DNA from 2 places in the Acetobacterium wieringae genome. Region 2 is predicted to be linked to the other one. Evidence: riboswitches for the same ligand, from Rfam matches in the RefSeq annotation. Region 2 holds a riboswitch; the other holds the start of a gene.

Region 1 (3,412 bases), 1.3 Mb from region 2:
AATTTAAACATTGTTAATTATTTATTTAACGATGTTATCGTTCGCCTTTTTAACTTTTGAATTATAAACTCGATGTCCGTAACTGTCAAATTTTTTATCAGAAATAACATCGCCGTCACCCCAAAACCATTGAAATTTTACCCCATCAGGATTTTTTTGTACTTTGGCTTAAAATTAACAATCTCACAGCAACAAAATGACAATAACATTTCATTCAAAGTAATACAATATAAAACGTAACTATAAATAACTATATCGAATGTAGCATGAATTTGCAATTAAAATTAAAGCACTTTTTTTGTCAAATGTTTAACAAGGAATTATTTGGATTACTTAAATTCATCGATAACGATATTTTTCGCCAAAATATTGTTTGTTATGTAACAAACAGCTTTTTATTTCCTGATCATTATCTGACAAATGGCTTTAAAATACTATTTCAACCTTTAATAATTATGGGTGTCGCTCTCTTTTCTCAGGTGAAATCTATTCCGACTATTTAATTTAATTTTCGACCATCTTGTTTTGTGTCCGTTCGTCATCCTCCACTTTGAAGAATTTGGGATTCAAAAATGGGAAGTTTAAAAAATTTTATTAGTCCGTGTAAAAAAATTAAATTATCATTTGCAGTTCTTCGAAATCTGGAAAAATTTTCCTCTAAATTCTGGAATTCTAAAATTAGGAAAAAAAACGAGTAAAATAACTCATTGCACTTTATTTCATTAATATCGATTTTAAAGCTTTTCTGTTTTCGTGTCTATAGCTCTTGTAAGCGCCTCGCCGATTTGAGATTCTAGCTGATCACGAAAATCACCAATCTCCAAAAATGATCGTACTCAATCTTATTTTGGCATATTTTTATTTAAAAACCCATATTTACGACCATTTTTTGAGCAATTCTAAAATCTTTCTGACGCAAAAAAGTCCTCGTATTATTTTCTTATTTTCGTACATATTATATTTTTACGATATTTTCCGTGTTATCCTTTGCTAGACAAAGAATATGTACCCATGTATAATGTGACCAAATATTGAATTTACTCCAAATCAATGGAGTCTAAGGGTTTGCGTTGTTTTGCGATCTATGAACCATTGATCCGTAGGGTATTACTGGAAACGGTAATGCCTCCCATTGTGGAAAGGAGAAACTATAAAATAAAAGGGCAAAATATTTGTATTCTGTAACTCCTAATATTTGTATTTTGCTGTTTTATTTGGATTGCCCGGCATGCAATCCTTTACATTAGTTTTAAACTCTAATCTCCACAGATTAGAGTTTATTTTTTTGAATTTTTATAATTCATTAAACAAAAAACTTTAAGGAGGCGGTTTTATGAACGCAAATGCACGTGGTTGCATGGAAAAAGATGAACGAACTCATTTAGTTACCGACATCGTTGCCAAGCACAAGAATTCAAAGGGAGCACTAATCCCGATCTTACATGAGGTCCAGGAACTATATGGCTATTTACCAGTAGAAGCCCAAGAAACCATTGCCAAAGAAATGAATGTCCCTATTTCAGAGGTGTTTGGGGTAATTTCATTTTACTCATTCTTTTCTTTGAATCCAAAGGGCAAGCACAAGATTTCCATCTGTATGGGAACAGCCTGTTACGTCAAAGGCTCTGGCCCGATTTTGGACAAGTTAAAAGAAACTCTGGCAATTGGGGTCGGTGAAACAACCGAGGATGGTGAATTTACCCTTGAAGACTGTCGCTGTTTGGGTGCCTGTGGCTTGGCACCAGTTTTGACCATTAATGGAAAAGTTTTTGGTCGTCTGACTAAAGACGATATTCCCGAAATTATTGAAGGCTGTAAAACTGAAGGAGGAAGTGTCCTATGAAAACCATTGCCGAACTAGAGGCCATCAGAGAAAAAACGTTAAAAGAAGTGGGCATGCGTACTGACAATGATTCAATCCGAGTGGTTGTGGGCATGGCGACCTGTGGGATTGCCGCTGGCGCTCGTCCAGTCATGCAAGCTTTTCTAACCGAAACCCAAAAACGTGATATCCATAATGTGACGGTCACTGCTACCGGTTGTATTGGTGTTTGCAGTTTAGAACCGCTTGTTGATATCATCGATAAAGAAGGTCATAAGGTTACCTACGTAAATATGACACCCGAAAAGGTTGCCAAAGTTGTTTTGGAGCATCTGGCCAACGGCAAGGTTTGCTCAGAATACACCCTAAAAGAAAATCAATAATATAAATTTTACGAGGAGGAAAACTACATGCAATTGTTTCGTTCCCATGTTTTAGTTTGTGGTGGTACAGGTTGTACCTCTTCAAATTCTGAAGCAATAATGACTGAATTAAATGAAAAGCTGGTTAAAAATCAACTTGATGCTGAAGTGAAGGTTGTTCAAACCGGCTGCTTTGGGCTGTGTGAAGAAGGCCCAATTATGGTTATTTACCCGGAAGGTACGATGTACTGCCGGGTGGATGTGAAAGATGTCCCTGAAATCGTCGAAGAACATCTTTTAAAAGGCCGTCTGGTGACCCGCTTGCTGGAAGCCAGCAGCCAGGTTCAGGAAGACGAACAAGATATTGAAAAATCCAGTTTCTTCAAAAAACAATTACGAGTTGCCCTGAGAAATTGCGGCCGGATTAATCCTGAAGAAATTGATGAATACATTGCCTTTGATGGTTATAAGGCGTTGACCAAAGCCCTGACTGAAATGTCTCCTGGCGAGGTTATCCAGACCATCAAAGATTCTGGTCTGCGAGGTCCCGCGGCGGCTGGATTCCCCACCGGTACTAAATGGGATTTTGCAGCCCAGCAGATTAACGATGAAAAATACGTCTGCTGTAACGCCGATGAAGGCGATCCCGGGGCTTTTATGGATCGAAGTGTTTTAGAGGGCGATCCCCACTCAGTTATTGAAGCGATGACCATTGCTGGCTACGCCATCGGTGCCACTCATGGTTTTGTCTATGTCCGGGCCGAATATCCGATTGCGGTTCATCGTCTGCAAATTGCCATTGATCAGGCCCGTGAATATGGCTTATTAGGCGATAATATTTTAGATACCGGTTTTAAATTTGATCTGGAAATCCGCTTGGGTGCTGGCGCATTCGTCTGTGGCGAAGAAACCGCCCTGATGACTTCCATTGAAGGCAAACGTGGCGAGCCACGGGTTCGACCGCCATTCCCAGCGGTTAAAGGACTGTGGCAAAAGCCGACCATCCTGAACAATGTTGAAACATTTGCCAATATTCCGGTTATCTTATTAAAAGGTGCCGACTGGTTTGCCAGCATGGGTACTGAAAGAAGCAAGGGTACCAAGGTATTTGCCGTTGGTGGCAAAATCAATAACACTGGTTTAGTGGAAATCCCCATGGGCACGACCCTGCGGGAAGTTGTTTATGAAATCGGCGGTGGTATCCCTGGCGGCAAGCAATTTAAAGCCG
Region 2 (3,412 bases):
ATGATGCCCCGGACATCCTTGTCGTGTACCTCCATTTTCTTAGCCAGGCAGGAGCCGGCATAGACAATTTTGGCATTAGGATATTTTTCACGAAGAATCTTGCCATGGGCAATCATCGGTGAGACCTGACGACTCAGCGATGAGAGATACTGAGGATAGTAAATCTCAATGAGGTTTTTGATCTGCCGCACAGGATGACGAAATAATAAATTTCTTATCACTGCGATACTCATCGGCATAGGCCTTGGCCACCACTTCGGCACCAATCGAGGTCTCCTCGATAATCGTGAAGCCCAGCTCCCGAAGAATTCCCAGATACTGGCGGGGATGATCCAGATAATAAGCTGTCGGGAATACCGCTGACAAGCTTAGCACCACCTGCTCGGTTTTCAGCCATTGCTTGATGGTATCGACATCACTATGAATTTCTTTGGCGTTATGGGGACAGGTAGCAATACAAACACCACAGCCAATACACATGGACTGAATAATCTGAGCATGTTTATCCTTAAGCTTTATGGCTTTCACCGGACAATTCCGAATACATTTATAACAATTACGGCATTTATTTTTTGAAAAATTGATAATACTCAATTATTTTCCCCCCATAATTTTCTCGAAGACTTCTTCCACATTGTCAACAGACACAGCATAGATGATCTCATCACATTCCACAGCCACACCCTCGGTGCATTTTCCCATACAAAACGATCCCACCAATTCAACCTCATCCCCCAGCCCCCGCTGATCAATGATCTGGTTCATCGCTTTCACCACCTTATACGATCCATTTACATGACAGGCACTGCCAACACATACTCTTATTGTCTTCATCACATTTTCCTTTATCAAAATTTCTAGCTCAATCTGATTGATTCATGGTATCATCAGATTTTTTGTCTGTCAACGGCTGGGCAAAAATGTCATGGTAAAAGACATTTTACAAAATGAGATCAAAATAAGGATAAAAAAACGTACAGTTTTTGATCAATTTTTCGCTACACGCAACACTTTTGTGCGCTTTTTTTAAGGGTCATTCCCGTTGCTGTGAATAAATGATCGGTTCCTGGGTATTTACTAACGCAAAGACAAAATTCCACTGCAGGCTTGACTCAAACTATCTGATTTGATAGAATAAAATCAATTAAATACGGTTTCATAGTGAAAACAAACAATCCGAATTGATGAACCTACGGTTTTCTATGGTTTATCAATCGTTAGAGTCTCGTTAGAAATGACGATGCTTTCCAGTGTGTAGAGGATGGTTAACGCAGAATTTTCGATTGTTTTTTGAGCAATCGATTATTTTTTTTGGATTCACTTCTCTTTATTGTCGTCTTTAGAGTATCTGCTCTTTTGATAAAATATTTTAGGAGGAAGAAAATGAAAAAGAAATTGTCACTATTGGTTATTGTTTTGTTTGTTTGCACCATTGCCCTCAGTACGCTGGGCTGTACTCCGGCAAAAAAAGACTTAGAGCCCGGCTCCAACGGAGAAATCATTCTGGCCACCACCACCAGCACCCAGGACAGCGGTTTGCTGGAAGAAATTCTGCCCGATTTTGAGGCCCAAACCGGAATTGCCGTCAAGGTTGTCGCCGTGGGCACCGGTAAAGCCATGGAAATGGGGAAAGCTGGTGAGGCTGATGTCCTTTTAGTACATGCCATCACCCAGGAGGAACAATTTGTCAAAGACGGTTATGGGGTTGAACGTTTTGCCGTTATGCATAATGACTTTGTGGTGCTGGGACCAAAAGAAGACCCGGCCAAGGTCAAAACGACAGCTGCTGATGATGCGGTTAAAGCCTTTACTGCCATTGCCGCCGTGCCCGCAACCTTTGTCTCCCGGGATGATAAATCTGGCACCAATACCAAAGAACTGGAAATCTGGAAAGCTGCCAATATTACTCCAGCTGGTGACTGGTACATAAAAACCGGCACCGGGATGGGCGAAACCCTGACCGTCACCAATGAAAAACTGGGCTACACTCTGGCAGACCGGGCCACTTACGCCAACATGAAAGACACCATGGCTAATCTGGAAATCGTCTGCGAAGGTGATGAAATGCTTAATAACCCATATGGGGTTATTGCCGTCTCGCCAAGTATTAATGACCAGATCAATGCCGAAGGTGCCCAGGCGTTTGTGGATTGGATCGTATCTCCTGAAACTCAGGAACTGATCGCATCCTATAAAGTCAATGGCGATCAACTATTTGTTCCGGACGCTGTTAAAAAATAACAATCAATTGAGATCCTGGGAGATGTCATCTTCCAGGATCTCATTATGGAGAAATCAATGGACTACATACTCAATGGTTTTGTTGAAGCCTTTCGGCTGATTTTTTCCTTTGACCCTGAAATCATTCAAATTGTTCTCTTATCGCTTTTCGTCTCTTTTTCATCGACCCTTTACGGAACCTTGATTGGGGTGCCCCTTGGCATCATTCTGGGAATCAATAATTTTCGAGGCAAAAAAGTGGTCTCCCGGTTGCTGTATACCTTTATGTCATTTCCACCGGTTATCATCGGTTTGTTTACCGCCCTCTTTTTGGCCCGTTCGGGACCCTTCGGCCAGTTTCAGCTGATGTACACCCCTACCGCCATGATCATTGCCCAAACCATTCTGGTGACGCCGGTTATTATGGGCATCGTCTTTAACCATGCCAGCACCAGCGGCTACGAGGTGGTGCAAACCGGTAAAACATTGGGAGCCCAGGGACTTAATATCCTGATATTGCTGGTTCTGGAGCTAAAAGGGGTCATTATGATTGCCCTGGTAACCGGTTTTGGTCGGGCCATTTCGGAAGTTGGTGCCGTTATGATTGTTGGCGGCAATATCCGGGGCTTCACCCGGGTGATGACCACCTTTATCGCCATGAATAACAACATGGGCCAATACAGTGTTTCGATTGCCATGGGTCTGATTCTGATGACCATCTCGTTTATCACCAATTCTGTTTTATATCACTTTATCATGGGAGATCAGAATGAATATCAAGACTAGCCATATTGTTAAGACCTATAAACAAAAAAAAGTGCTTCATCTGGATGGCCAATATGGTGAGCTGTTTTTTGAGTCCGGCCAAATTCATGGTATTATTGGGCCCAACGGTTCTGGAAAAACCACCTTGATGAAAATAATAGCGGGCCTGATCGCTCCTTCCTCTGGAACGATACGCTACAATGATCATCCCTTATGTCAGGATATTTTTTCCCAAATGACCTACTCCACCCATACCCCTACGCTTTTTTCCCGATCTGTCTATGAGAATATTGCCTACCCGTTAAAAATCCGCAACTATGAAAAAGACCGGCTCAATCAGACGGTGTCGCAACTGCTGGAAGAATTTGATATCAGTGAAATCAAAAATCAGAATGCCCGCCGTCTTTCCGGTGGCGAATCCCAAAAA

What was found. A riboswitch is a leader RNA that binds a small molecule or an ion and turns the genes downstream of it on or off. The one in region 2 is predicted to bind molybdenum cofactor.
Region 1: it holds a riboswitch for molybdenum cofactor, as region 2 does, so the genes downstream of both, CHL1_RS00620 (NADH-quinone oxidoreductase subunit NuoE family protein) here and CHL1_RS12275 (ABC transporter substrate-binding protein) in region 2, are expected to answer to the same signal.

Annotation. Positions count from the first base shown of each region.
Region 1 is NZ_CP097897.1:117,383-120,794, reverse strand. Features, by position in the region: molybdenum cofactor riboswitch at 1,029-1,161, shown strand; gene CHL1_RS00620 (NADH-quinone oxidoreductase subunit NuoE family protein) at 1,334-1,843, shown strand; gene CHL1_RS00615 ((2Fe-2S) ferredoxin domain-containing protein) at 1,840-2,205, shown strand; partial or broken gene nuoF (NADH-quinone oxidoreductase subunit NuoF) at 2,221-3,412, shown strand, end outside.
Region 2 is NZ_CP097897.1:2,526,622-2,530,033, forward strand. Features, by position in the region: gene CHL1_RS12260 ([Fe-Fe] hydrogenase large subunit C-terminal domain-containing protein) at 1-221, opposite strand, end outside; gene CHL1_RS12265 (4Fe-4S binding protein) at 166-594, opposite strand; gene CHL1_RS12270 ((2Fe-2S) ferredoxin domain-containing protein) at 595-834, opposite strand; molybdenum cofactor riboswitch at 1,163-1,279, shown strand; gene CHL1_RS12275 (ABC transporter substrate-binding protein) at 1,384-2,241, shown strand; gene CHL1_RS12280 (ABC transporter permease) at 2,287-3,006, shown strand; gene CHL1_RS12285 (ABC transporter ATP-binding protein) at 2,990-3,412, shown strand, end outside.